Regions from separate parts of the Kineococcus aurantiacus genome, predicted to be linked through region 1. Evidence: riboswitches for the same ligand, from Rfam matches in the RefSeq annotation. Region 1 holds a riboswitch; the other holds the start of a gene.
What was found. Region 1 has a riboswitch for glycine ahead of gcvT (glycine cleavage system aminomethyltransferase GcvT). Riboswitches for the same ligand answer to the same signal wherever they lie in the genome.
Positions count from the first base shown of each region.

Region 2: another riboswitch for glycine. It lies ahead of gcvP (aminomethyl-transferring glycine dehydrogenase); the one in region 1 lies ahead of gcvT (glycine cleavage system aminomethyltransferase GcvT).

Region 1 is NZ_JACCBB010000001.1:2,999,051-3,005,548, forward strand. It holds gene BJ968_RS14515 (TIM barrel protein) at 1-784, opposite strand, end outside; gene BJ968_RS14520 (Gfo/Idh/MocA family protein) at 797-2,014, opposite strand; gene BJ968_RS14525 (LacI family DNA-binding transcriptional regulator) at 2,170-3,210, shown strand; gene BJ968_RS14530 (tautomerase family protein) at 3,237-3,626, shown strand; glycine riboswitch at 3,694-3,785, shown strand; glycine riboswitch at 3,787-3,875, shown strand; gene gcvT (glycine cleavage system aminomethyltransferase GcvT) at 3,917-5,008, shown strand; gene BJ968_RS14540 (L-serine ammonia-lyase) at 5,012-6,406, shown strand; gene BJ968_RS14545 (LysR substrate-binding domain-containing protein) at 6,429-6,498, opposite strand, start outside.
Region 2 is NZ_JACCBB010000001.1:449,195-455,692, forward strand. It holds gene gcvP (aminomethyl-transferring glycine dehydrogenase) at 1-2,492, opposite strand, end outside; glycine riboswitch at 2,565-2,659, opposite strand; gene BJ968_RS02180 (AAA family ATPase) at 2,709-3,470, shown strand; gene BJ968_RS02185 (SMI1/KNR4 family protein) at 3,614-4,303, shown strand; gene BJ968_RS02190 (MerR family transcriptional regulator) at 4,398-4,997, opposite strand; gene BJ968_RS02195 (bifunctional nuclease domain-containing protein) at 5,151-5,630, opposite strand; gene ftsR (transcriptional regulator FtsR) at 5,667-6,383, opposite strand; gene BJ968_RS02205 (FHA domain-containing protein) at 6,425-6,498, opposite strand, start outside.

The DNA.
Region 1 (6,498 bases):
CCCACTCGTCGCCGCCGAGGTTGGTGCGGTCCTCCGAGGGGTCCAGGCGGCGGAACCGGTTGTCCAGCACGCCGTGGACGGCGGCGGCCGGGTTGATGCGCACGTCCTTGGCGGCGGCGTGGAACACCAGGGGGCCGAGGTCGCGGACGACGGCGACGGGGTCCATCTGCTGCCAGAACAGGTGCGAGGCGTCGAGCTCGACGCCGATGTTCGTCGCGCCGGTGCGTTCGACGAGTTCGCGCAGGCCGGCGGGGTTGAAGGCGATGTTCTGCGGGTGCAGCTCGAGCGCCACCTTGACGTCGAGGTCGCGGGCGAGGGCGTCGACCTCCCGCCAGAACGGGACCGCGACGCTCCACTGGTGCTCGAGGACGTCCAGGTCGCGGGAGTTCCACGCGTTGACGACCCACGTCGGGACCCGCGCGCCCGGTTCGGCCCCGGGCAGCCCCGACATCGTGACGACGCGGTGCTGGCCGAGGCGGTTCGCCAGCCGGATCGAGCGGCGGACGTCCTCGGCGTGCGCGTCGCCGATGACGGGGTTCGGGTGCAGCGGGTTGCCGTTGCAGTTCAGGCCGGCGATCTCGACGCCGGTGCCCTCGAAGAGGCCGAGGAAGTCGTCGCGGGCGGTGTCGCTGACGAGGACGTCGTCGAAGGCCGGGACGTGCACCGGGGGCAGGAACCCGCCGGAGTTCAGTTCGATGCCGGTCAGGCCCAGGCCGGCGACGACCTCGAGCGCCTCGGGCAGGGGACGGTCGTGCAGGATCGCGTTGTAGACGCCGAGCTTCACGGTCGACTCCCCTCAGTCCACCGGGACGATCTCGCCCTGGCCGTCGGCGGCCCGGGTGACCGCCTCCAGCACCCGCAGGTTGTGCAGGCCGTGCGCCAGCGGCGGCACGACGGGCAGCTCGCCGATGGGGGTGCCGACGCCGCCGGCGACCTCGTTGAGGAACGCCCGGCACTGGAACGTGAAGAAGTCGCTCTGGCCGTGCCCGACGCTGGGGAAGTCCATGGGCAGACCGCCGGCGACGTAGGGGTGCTCGGGCCCGACGAGGACCTGGCGGTACCCGTTGACGACGCCCGGCGCGGTGGAGTCGGCGATGGTGAACTCCCCGGTGCGGTTGAGGTCGAAGGCTCCCGCGCCGTTCTCGGTGAAGACCTCGAACCCCAGACCGTTCGGGAGCCCGTGGGCGACCCTGGAGACGGAGAAGGTCCCGGTGGCGCCGTTCGCGAACGTCGCGGTGAACGTGGCGAGGTCCTCGTTCCCGACGTCCTCGAACTCGGTCCCGACCTCGGCCATCGCGTGCCCGACGACCACGCCGAGGGGTTTGGGGCGACGCCCGGTCACCTGGGAGAACACGGTGCCTCGGACCGACTCCAGGGGGCCGCAGAAGAACTCGCCGAGGTCGACGAGGTGGCTGCCGATGTCGGCCAGGGCGCCCGAGCCCAGGCCGCCCTGGTAGCGCCAGCTGATGGGGGCGTCCGGGTTGGCGGCGTAGTCGCACCAGTAGTGCCCGTTGAAGTGGCGGACCTGCCCGAGGTGACCGTTCAGCACCTGCTCGCGCAGCGCGTTGATCGCGGGGGAGCGGCGGAACGTGAAACCCACGGCGGCGACCTGACCGGGGTGGGCCGCGGCGGCGGCGACCATGGCCTCGGCGTCGGCGACGGAGGGGGCCAGCGGTTTCTCGCACAGCACGTGCTTGCCGGCGGCCAGCAGCCCCTCGACGATCTCGCGGTGCAGGTGGTTGGCGACGACCACGCTGACGGCGTCGACGTCGTCGGCCTCGGCGACCGCCTGCCAGTTCGTCTCGGCGCGCTCGTAGCCGTACCGGGCCGCGGCGGCCTGCGCGAAGGGGGCGTGCGCGTCGGCGACGGCGACGAGTCGGACGGGGGGCAGGCCCTCGCCGTACGCGCCGCCGGTCAGGGTGGTCGCGGCGCGGTAGCCGGCGAGGTGGGCGCGGCCGGCCATGCCGGCGCCGATGACGGCGACGCCGAGGGGCTGGGTGCGGGGGACGGGCATCGTCGTGGCCTTCCGGGACGGGGACGGGACGGGGTGAGGACGGGGCGTCGGGGCGCACCGTCGTCGGTGCGCCGCCACGGTCTTCAAACCGGTTTGAACGACGCTCAGTAGAATCGGTTCGAAAGCAGTCCGTGTCAAGCGCCCGAGGAGGCCCCGTGCCGCAGGGACCCGTCCGCCGTCCCACGATCAAGGACGTCGCCGCCCTGGCCGGCGTGTCGAAGGGCATGGTCTCCCTGGCCCTGCGCGGGGCGCCGGGTCCCAGCGCCGAGACCGCCGCGCGCGTGGTGCGGGCCGCCGAGGAGCTCGGCTACCGCGCCGACCGCGCCGCGAGCTCCCTGGCGCTGCGCCGCACCCGGCTGCTCGGCGTCGTCGCCAACGTCCGCAACGCCTTCCACGCCGAGCTCGTCGAGGAGCTGCAGGCGGCCGCCGAGGAGGCCGGCTACGAGGTGGTGCTCGCCCCGACGACCCGCACCCGCGGCGAGGGGGCGGCCCAGGAGGCGCTGCTGGACTCGCGCTGCGAGTCGCTGCTGCTGCTGGGGCCGGAGTCCGGCGCGGACGAGCTGGTCGCCCTCGACGCCCGCGCGCCCGTCGTGGTGCTGGGCCGCCGGCCCCGGCCCCGGGACGGCGCCGGGCGCGGTCCCGACGTCGTGCGCGCCTGTGACGAGACGGGCGTGCGGCTGGTCGTGGAGCACCTGGCCGCGCTGGGGCACCGCGAGCTGCTGCACGTCGGCGGGGGTGCGGGGGACATCGCCGCCGACCGCCGCGCCGGGGTGGAGGCCGCGGCCGCCGCCCTCGGCCTGGGCGTGCGCACCGTCGACGCCGGGTTCGACGAGGAGGCCGGCGTCGACGCGGCCCGGCGGGTCCTGGCGCAGGGGTGGTCGGGGTCGGCCGTCGTCGCCGTCAGCGACCGCGTCGCCCTGGGCTTCCTGGACGTCCTCAACCGCGAGGGGATCGCCGTGCCGGGGCGGGTGTCGCTGAGCGGGTACGACGACAGCCCGCTGGCCCAGCTGGGGCACGTGCGGCTGACGACCGTCAGCCAGGACCCGGCCGGGCAGGCGCGCTGCGCGGTGCGGCTGGCGGTCGACCGGCTGGAGGGGGAGGGGTCGGAGGAGGCGCGCGACGTCGTCCTCGAACCCCGGCTCGTCGTGCGCGGGACGACCGGGCCTGTCCACCCGCGAACAGATGTGTCAGAATGACAGGACAAATGGTCCTGGAGGTTCCCGTGCCCCTGCTCCGCTTCGACCTCGTCGCCGGCCGCACCCCCGCCGAGCTGACCGCCCTGCTCGACGCCGCCCACGCGGCCGTCCTCGAGGCGTTCGAGGTCCCGCCCGGCGACCGCTACCAGGTCGTCCACCAGCACCCGCGCGGTGAGCTGGTCGTCCACGACACCGGCCTCGGCATCGAGCGCACCGACGGCGTCGTCGTCCTGCAGGTGACCAGCCGCCCGCGCCCGCGCGAGCAGAAGGAGGCTCTCCACCGCCTCCTGGCCCACCACCTGCGGGAGCGCGCCGGCGTCGACCCCGGCGACCTCGTCGTCTGCCTCGTCGAGAACTCCGACGCCGACTGGTCCTTCGGGCACGGCCGCGCGCAGTTCCTCACCGGCGAGCTCTGAGCGCGCACCCTGGCTGCCGGGACCGGCCGTGTGCCAGGCTGAGGCCCACAACTGGACACACGGCCGCTTCGCCCCGGCGGGAGAGCCCCACCGCCCCCGGTGGGCACCGTAGGAGCAACCACCCCGGAACCTCTCAGGTCCACGCACCGCCGCGGGCAGGCCGCTCTGGAAAGCAGGACCCCACGGTCCTCACCGACGGGGAAAGCCCTGCCCAGGGCGAAGCTCTCAGGTCCCGCGACAGAGGGGGTACCGCCCGGCCGCGACGTGCGGCCGTGCCGAGAGGAGCCCCCGTGACCACCGCCAGCCCGCTCGCGGCCGCCCACGCCGCCCTCGGCGCGTCGATGACCGACTTCGCCGGGTGGTCCATGCCCCTGCGCTACGCCTCCGACCTCGCCGAGCACCAGGCCGTGCGCACCACCGCCGGGATCTTCGACCTCTCGCACATGGGCGAGCTGCGCGTCAGCGGCCCCCGGGCCGCCCAGGCCCTCGACCACGCCCTCGTCGGCAAGCCCTCCACCATGCCCCTGGGCCGCGCGGCCTACGGCATGGTCGTCGACGCCGACGGCGGCATCCTCGACGACGTCGTGACCTACCGGCTCGGCGAGCAGGAGTTCCTCGTCGTCGCCAACGCCGCCAACTCCGGCGTCGTCGCCCGCGAGCTCACCACCCGCTGCGCCCCCTTCGACGCGGTCGTCGCCGACGAGACCGCCGACTGGGCCCTCGTGGCCGTCCAGGGCCCGGCCGCGCTCGCGGTCGTCGACCCGCTCACCGACGCCGACCTGAGCGGGCTCGGCTACTACCGCTGCCTGCCCACCACCCTGGCCGGCAGCGAGGTCCTCGTCGCCCGCACCGGCTACACGGGCGAGGACGGCTTCGAGGTCTTCGCCCCCGTGGCCGCCGCCACCGCGGTCTGGGACGCGCTGCTGGCCGCCACCCGCGAGCACGGCGGCGTCCCCGCCGGCCTGGCCTGCCGCGACACCCTGCGGCTGGAGGCCGGGATGCCGCTGTACGGGCACGAGCTCAGCCGGGACGTCACGCCCTACGCGGCCGGCCTGGGTCGCGTCGTGAAGCTCGACAAGGACAGCGGCGTGGGCCTGGAAGCCCTGCGGGAGCTGTCCACCCGCGAACCCGCCCGGGTCCTCGTGGGCCTGCGCGGCACCGGGCGCCGGGCGGCGCGCGCGGGGTACTCCGTCGTCCACGACGGCTCGGCCGTCGGCGTCGTGACCAGCGGCGCCCTGTCGCCCACGCTGGGCTTCCCCGTCGCGATGGCCCACGTCGAGCGCGGCCTCGCCGCGCCCGGGACCGCCCTGGCCGTCGACGTGCGGGGCACCGAGCTGCCCGTCGAGGTCGTCGTGCTGCCCTTCTACCGGCGGGAGCGCTGAGCCGTGGCGCTGTCCGTGTTCGACATGTTCTCCATCGGCGTCGGCCCCTCCAGCTCGCACACCGTCGGCCCCATGCGCGCCGCGCTCGCCTTCGCCGAGGGCCTCGACCGCGACGGCCTCCTGCCGCGGGTCCACTCGATCGCGGTCGACCTGCACGGCTCCCTCGGGGCGACCGGCCGCGGCCACGGCACCGACCGGGCCGTCGTCCTGGGCCTGCTCGGGGAACGGCCCGAGCTCCTGGACCCCGACGCCGTCGGGGGGCACCTCGAGGAGGTCCGCCGCACCGGGCGGCTGGACGTCCTGCGCCGGCACGCCGTGGGCTTCGACCTCGACGCCGACGTGCGCCTCCTCGGCGGCACCCCGCTGCCCGCGCACCCCAACGGCATGGTCTTCACGGCCCGCGACGCGGCGGGGGACGTCCTCGCCGAACGGACGTCGTACTCCGTCGGCGGGGGGTTCGTGAAGGACCACCCGCTGGACGCCTCCGAGCCCGTGGCGGGCGCGGGGGAGGACCTGCCGTGGGGTTTCCGCACCGGGGCCGAACTCCTCGACCGCTGCCGCACCACGGGGCTGGGCGTCGCGGACCTGGTGCGGCGCAACGAGGAGAGCCTGCGCCCGGCCGCGGAGGTCGACGCCGGGCTGCTGCGGATCTTCGACGCCATGCGCGCCTGCGTCGACCACGGCCTCGTCACCGACGGCGTGCTGCCCGGCGGGCTGGGCGTGCGGCGCCGCGCCCCGCGGCTGCACGCCCAGCTGCGGGCCGAGGAGGGCTCGTCGGGGTCCGACGTCCTGCACGCCATGGACTGGGTGAGCCTGTTCGCCCTGGCCGTCAACGAGGAGAACGCCGCCGGCGGGCGCGTGGTCACCGCACCCACCAACGGCGCCGCGGGCATCGTCCCCGCGGTCCTCCACTTCTACCGCCGCTTCGTGCCCGGGGCCGACGACGCCGGGACGGTGCGGTTCCTGCTGGCCGCCGGCGGCGTCGGGATCGTCCTGAAGGAGACCGGGTCCATCTCCGGGGCGGAGGTGGGGTGCCAGGGCGAGGTGGGCTCGGCCAGCGCCATGGCCGCCGCGGGCCTGGCCGAGGTCCTCGGCGGCACGCCCGAGCAGGTGGAGAACGCCGCCGAGATCGCCGTCGAGCACCACCTGGGGCTGACGTGCGACCCCGTCGGGGGCCTGGTGCAGATCCCCTGCATCGAGCGCAACGCGGTGGGGGCCACCACCGCCATCCACGCCGCGCGCACGGCGATGCGCGGTGACGGCCACCACGTCGTGAGCCTGGACACCGCCATCGCCACGATGCGGCAGACGGGCGCGCACATGCGCTCGGAGTACAAGGAGACGTCGCTGGGCGGGCTCGCCCTGACCGTGGTGGGGGTCAACGTCCCCGAGTGCTGACCCGGCCGCTCAGCCCGGCCGCTCAGCCCGGCGGGCGCCGGGAGCGGCGCACGTCGCGCGCGACCTCCTCGCAGAACGCCGCGACGGCCCTG
Region 2 (6,498 bases), 2.5 Mb from region 1:
GCGACGTCGTCGACGCTCACGCCCGTGGCCTTGGTCATGGGCCGCAGGTCGAGGATGCACTCGTGGGCCACGAGCCCGCCCGGCCCGCGGTACAGGACGGGGAACGCCTCGGACAGCCGGGCGGCGACGTAGTTGGCGGACAGGACGGCCTGGACGGTCGCGGCGCGCAGCCCGTCGGGGCCCATGAGCCGCAGGTAGGCCCACGGGATCGGCAGGATCCCCGCCGAGCCGAACGGGGCGGCCGAGACCATGCCGACCCCTTCGCCATCGGGGGCGGTGGAGGGCAGGAACGGCGCGAGGTGGGAGCGGACCGCGACGGGCCCGACGCCGGGGCCGCCGCCGCCGTGGGGGATGCAGAACGTCTTGTGCAGGTTCAGGTGCGAGACGTCCGCCCCGAACTTGCCCGGCCGGGCCAGGCCGACGAGGGCGTTGAGGTTCGCGCCGTCGACGTAGACCTGCCCGCCGGCGTCGTGGACGAGCCCGCAGACCTCGCGGATCGACTCCTCGTAGACGCCGTGCGTGGAGGGGTAGGTGACCATGAGCGCGGCGAGGTCGTGGGCGTGCTCGGACACCTTGGCGCGCAGGTCGTCCAGGTCGACGTTGCCGGCCTCGTCGCAGGCCACGACGACGACCTTCAGCCCGGCCATGACGGCGCTGGCGGCGTTCGTGCCGTGCGCGGAGCTGGGGATGAGGCAGACCGAGCGCTCCCCGTGGCCCTGGGCCACGTGGTAGGCGCGGATGGCCAGCAGCCCGGCGAACTCCCCCTGCGAGCCGGCGTTGGGCTGCAGCGAGACCGCGTCGTAGCCGGTGACCTCGGCGAGCCAGCGCTCGAGGTCGGCCACGAGCTCGGCCGTGCCCGCGAGCTGGTCGGCGGGGGCGTAGGGGTGCAGGTCGGCGAACTCGGGCCAGGAGATGGGCTCGAGCTCGGTCGTGGCGTTGAGCTTCATGGTGCACGAGCCCAGCGGGATGGCCCCGCGGTCCAGGGCGTAGTCGGCGTCGGACAGCCGGCGCAGGTACCGCAGCATCGCCGTCTCGGAGCGGTGCTGCGAGAACACGGGGTGGGTCAGGAACTCCGACGTGCGGCGCAGCGCGGCGGGCAGCGCGGGCTCGGCGCTCACCTCGGCGGGGTCGAGGCCGAACCCGGCCAGGGCCGCCGCGACGTGGGCGTCGGTGGTCGTCTCGTCGACCGTGAGCCCGACGTGGTCGGCGTCGACGAACCGCAGGTTCACCCCGGCCGCCAGGGCTGCGTCGACGACGGCGCGCGCCCGGCCCGGGACGCGGGTCAGGACGGTGTCGAAGAACGCGTCGTGGACGACCTCGACGCCTCCCGCCCGCAGGGTCTGCGCGAGCGCGGCGGCGCGGCGGGCGACCTGGGCCCCGATGGCCCGCAACCCCTCGGGGCCGTGCCAGACGGCGTAGCAGCCGGCCATGACGGCCAGCAGCACCTGGGCGGTGCAGATGTTCGACGTGGCCTTGTCGCGGCGGATGTGCTGCTCGCGGGTCTGCAGCGCCAGGCGGTACGCCGGGTTGCCGTCGGCGTCGACGGAGACCCCGACGAGCCGTCCGGGCAGGGACCGCTCCAGCCCCTTGCGCACGGCCATGTACGCCGCGTGCGGGCCGCCGGCGCCCATGGGGACGCCGAAGCGCTGGCTGGAGCCCACGGCGACGTCGATCCCGAACTCCCCCGGCGCGACGAGCTGCGTCAGGGCGAGCAGGTCGGCGGCGGCCACGGCGACCGCCCCGCGGGCGTGGGCGTCGGCGACGACCCCGGCGAGGTCGCGGACCTTGCCCGAGGTCCCCGGGTACTGCACGAGCAGGCCGAAGACGGCGTCCAGACCGGCCAGCGGGTCGGGGGTGTCGAGGTCGACGAGGGCCAGTTCCAGCCCGAGCGGCAGCGCCCGGGTGCGCAGGACCGCGAGGGTCTGCGGCAGGACGTCGGCGTCGACGGCGAACACGGCACCGGCGGGGGCCTTGGAGGTGCGGCGCGCCAGCGTCATGGCCTCGGCGGCGGCGGTGCCCTCGTCGAGCAGGGAGGCGTTGGCGATCGCCAGCCCCGTCAGGTCGGTGACCGCGGTCTGGAAGTTCAGCAGGGCCTCCAGCCGCCCCTGGGAGATCTCGGGCTGGTACGGCGTGTACGCCGTGTACCAGGCCGGGTCCTCCAGGACGTTGCGGCGCACCACGGCCGGGGTGCGGGTGCCGACGTACCCCAGGCCGATCATCGAGGGGACCACGCGGTTCTTGGCGGCCAGCGCCCGCAGCGCGGCCGTCACCGACGTCTCGCCGAGCGCTTCGGGCAGGTCGAGCACACCGTCGCGGATCCCCGCGGGCACGGCCCGGTCGACGAGGTCGTCGAGGGAGTCCAGGCCCACGACGGACAGCATCCGGGCCACGGCGGTGGCGTCGGGGCCGATGTGGCGGGCGCTGAAGGGCAGGGCCGCCGGCTCGGGGGTGAACTCGGGCAGTTCGGTGGCGGGGACGGACGGCGAGGACATCGGCTCTCCGGAGGTCGTGGACTGGGTGGACCTCCCCGTCTGTCACCCACCCGCGGCGAGCTCCAGAGCGGCCAACCCCACGTGGTCCTTCTGCCTGAGAGGTTCCGGGGATGTTGCCCCTTCGGCGCCCCGGCCGGTGCGGTCGGGGTCTCTCCCACGCGGGGTGAACGGCCAGCCTCCACTCTAGGGGGTCCCCGCACCGCTAGGGTCTGCGCCGTGATCAGCCTCGCCGTCTGCAGCGCCAAGGGCGGGGTGGGCAAGACCTCCGTCGTCCTCGGGCTCGCCTCCGCGGCCCTCCACCGCGGCGCCAGCACGCTCGTCGTCGACCTCGACCCGCAGGCGGACGCCACCTCCGGCCTCGACGTGACGGCCCAGCGCGCGCACGACGTCGCCTCGGTGATGCAGGCCCCCAAGCGCAGGGTCGCCGAGGAGGCCGTCGCCCCCAGCGGCTGGGTGGACGACCACCCGGGTCTGCTGGACGTGCTGAGCGGGTCGGACGCCTCGGCGGGGCTGGACACCCCCAGCGCCGACGAGGAGGCCCTGAAGTCGTTGCGGCGGGCCCTGAAGAAGCTGGACGACCACGCGCTGGCGCTGCTGGACACCCCGCCGTCGCTCAACGGGCTGACCCGCTCGGCGTGGCGGGCCGCCGACGCCGTGCTCGTCGTCTCGGACGCGAGCAGGTTCTCGGTGGCGGCGGTGGACCGCACGGTGCGCGAGCTGCGGGCGCTGCGGCAGGGACCGCGCGTCGTGGGGATCCAGGTCAACCGCTTCAACCAGCGCTCCGGGGAGCAGCGGTTCCGGTACGAGGAGCTGCAGGGGTTGTTCGGCGACCTCGTCCTGGAACCCCTGCCGGACCGGGCGTCGGTGCCGCAGTCGCAGGGCGCGGGGGTCCCGCTGCACTCGCTGAGGACCCGCACGGCGCGTTCGCTCGCGGCGCAGTTCGACGCGGTCCTGGACCGGGTGCTGCCGCCGGCCTGAGGGAACCCGTTCGGGGTGCGGTACGTCCGAAGTGCGGGATGATCCGCCAGCGCGTACCGTCGTCGGACGGCGTGCGCCCGGGATCGTCCCCGCTGGTGCCGCCCCCGCTCTGCCCGCGAACGCTGCGGGTCCAAGGAGGTTCCGTGACGTCGTCCAACACCCCCCTCGACGCCGGCCGGCTGGACCCGGGCGCGGCGCGCGTGGTGCGCCCGGCCCGCACGGCCGGTCCCCTGCCCTCCCCCGTCCGCGTCCCGGCCGCCGACCCCGAGGCCGACCGCGTCACCGGCCTGGTCCAGCGGCTGCGCGCGCACTGGACGCGCTTGGGCGCCGACATCGCCACCCGCTTGCGGCCGGGGGTCGACGACGCCCGTCTCGACGCCCTGGAGCGGCAGGTGGGTCTGCTGCTGCCCCGGGGCGCGCGCGCCTGGTGGCGCGCGGTGGACGGCGTGGAACCGGTCCGGACCACCTACCGCGCCAGCGCACCGACCGTCGGCCCGGGGGGCTGGGTGCCCCTGACGCTGGAGGAGGCCGTGCGCCGGGCGACCGGTCAGGGACCGGGTCTGGCGGCGCCGCCGGCGCTGCTGCCGCTGTTCGCCCGCGACGAGGAGCTCATCGCGGTCCGGCTGGGCACGAGCCGCGCCGTCGTGGAGCAGCTGGTGCTGGCCGAGGACGGCGAGAGCTACCAGCACTCCTGGCGGGTGGGTCTGGACGAGCTGCTGAGCACCTGGGCCGATTCGCTGCTGGCGGCGGTCATCTGGCTGCCCGACGCGCACGACTGGGTCACCGACCCGTTCGCGATGCAGGCCCTGCCCCGCGCCGAGCTGCTCGACTAGGGCGCCGTCCGCGCGGCCCGTACCGGGCGGGCTCCTGCGGGAGCTCGTCCGGCGGTGCGGGCCGGGGCATTGCGGACGAGGGCGACCGGTCCGGTCAGCCCGCTTCGCGGGCGGCGCGGCGGCGGGAGAGCTCGTCGGCCAGGACCATGGCCCCTTCGCCCTCCTCGCGGGGGGCGGGGCGCTCGCTGGGCAGGGAGGCCAGCTCGCCCTCCACCTCGCGCCAGACGCGGCCGACGGCGATGCCGAAGACCCCCTGGCCGCCCTGGACGAGATCTATCACCTCGTCCGCCGAGGTGCACTCGTAGACGCTGGCGCCGTCGGACATGAGGGTGATCTGGGCCAGGTCGTCGACACCGCGCTCGCGCAGGTGCGTGACGGCGGTGCGGATCTGGTGCAGGGAGACCCCGGTGTCCAGCAGCCGCTTGACGACCTTGAGCACGAGGATGTCGCGGAAGCCGTAGAGGCGCTGCGTGCCCGAGCCGGAGGCCCCGCGCACGCTGGGCTCGACCAGACCGGTGCGGGCCCAGTAGTCCAGCTGCCGGTAGGTGATGCCGGCGGCCTTGCACGCGGTCTGCCCGCGGTACCCGACCTCGTCGTCGAGGTCCGGGAGGTCCTCGGTGAAGAGCACACCTTGAGCACGGGCGGGTCGGGTCGACTTCCGCGACGACCCCGCGACTGTGTCGCCACTGCTCACGCCGGCCTCCTCGTCATCGCCACCCGACGAGTGTTCGATCGGGAGCGTCCTGCACACTGACCGTAGAAGAGCACCCGCGGAGCGTCAACGAGGCGCGCGGCGCGCCGCGGCCCGTGACCCAGTTGTGACCCGGACGGTCGGCCGGTCATCCGGCTACTCCCGCCCCGAGCCCGACTCGAAGTCCTCGGGCGAGATGTGGTCGAGGAACTCGCGGAACTTCTCCACCTCGTCCTCGTCCTCGTCGGGCACCGGTACGCCGCCGGAGTCCAGGACCCCCTCGGCGCCGACGATGGGGCAGCCCACCCGCAGCGCCAGCGCGATCGCGTCCGACGTGCGGGAGCTGACCGTCAGCCCGCCGTCGAAGGCGAGCTCGGCGTAGTAGACGTTGTCCTTGACCGCGACGATCCGGACCTCCTCCAGACGCCGGCCGACGGCCTCGATGACGTCCTTGAGCAGGTCGTGGGTCAGCGGCCGCGGGGGCACGACGCCCTGCTGGGCGAAGGCGATGGCGCTGGCCTCGGGGGCGCCGATCCAGATCGGCAGGTACCGGTCGCCGTCCCGTTCGCGCAGCAGCACGATCGGGTTGTTGGAAGGCATCTCGACCCTGACGCCGATGACATCGAGCGCACGCACCTGCCCACCGTACCCCCGAACGCCGCCGACGGCGGATCAGCGGGTCGTGCGCCCCAGCGCGCCGGCGACGAGGGCGGTGTGCAGCCGCAGGCAGGCCGCGGCGATCTCGCGCACCACCTGCTCGGCCCGCGCCGCCTGCTCCGAGGACGCCGAGCGCTGGCCCGAGCGCTGCAGCGGTGCGGCGACCTGCTCGGCCAGGGCGACCTCGCGGTCGGCGGCCGTGCGGAAGATGCGCAGGTGGCGGGCCTCGATGCCGTGCGCGGACAGGTCGGCCGCGGCCCGCAGGACCTCCAGCGCCTCCCCGTCGTACCAGGGCCCGCCCGGGGCCGGGGACAGCACGCCGAAGCCCTCCAGGGCGTCCAGCAGCTCGGCGTCGACCCCGGACTCGCGCAGCAGCTCGCTGCGGGTCAGCCGCAGACCGGCGGCGTGCCCGTCGAACCGGTCCGCGCCGGGCACGCCCTGCACGACCAGGGCCGGCGGGACGCGGGGGGCGGCCTCGACCGGGTCGGGCAGCTCCAGGCCGCGGTCCAGCGCCTCGAGGTTCTCCCGGATGACCTTCAGCGGCAGGTAGTGGTCGCGCTGGGCCGACAGCACGTACCGCAGCCGGTCGACGTCGTCGGAGGAGAACTTGCGGTACCCCGCGGCCGTCCGGCCGGGCTCGACCAGACCCTGCTCCTCCAGGAAGCGGATCTTGGAGATCGTGATGTCGGGGAACTCCGGGATGAGGATCGCCATGACCTCACCGATCGTCATGCGCGGCGCGCTGGGGTCCAGCGCGCGGGCACCGGCGGCGCTCACGGGCGGCCCTGGGCGCGGGGGCTGGGGTGGAACTCCAGCCGGTACTTGCCGATCTGGACCTCGTCGCCCG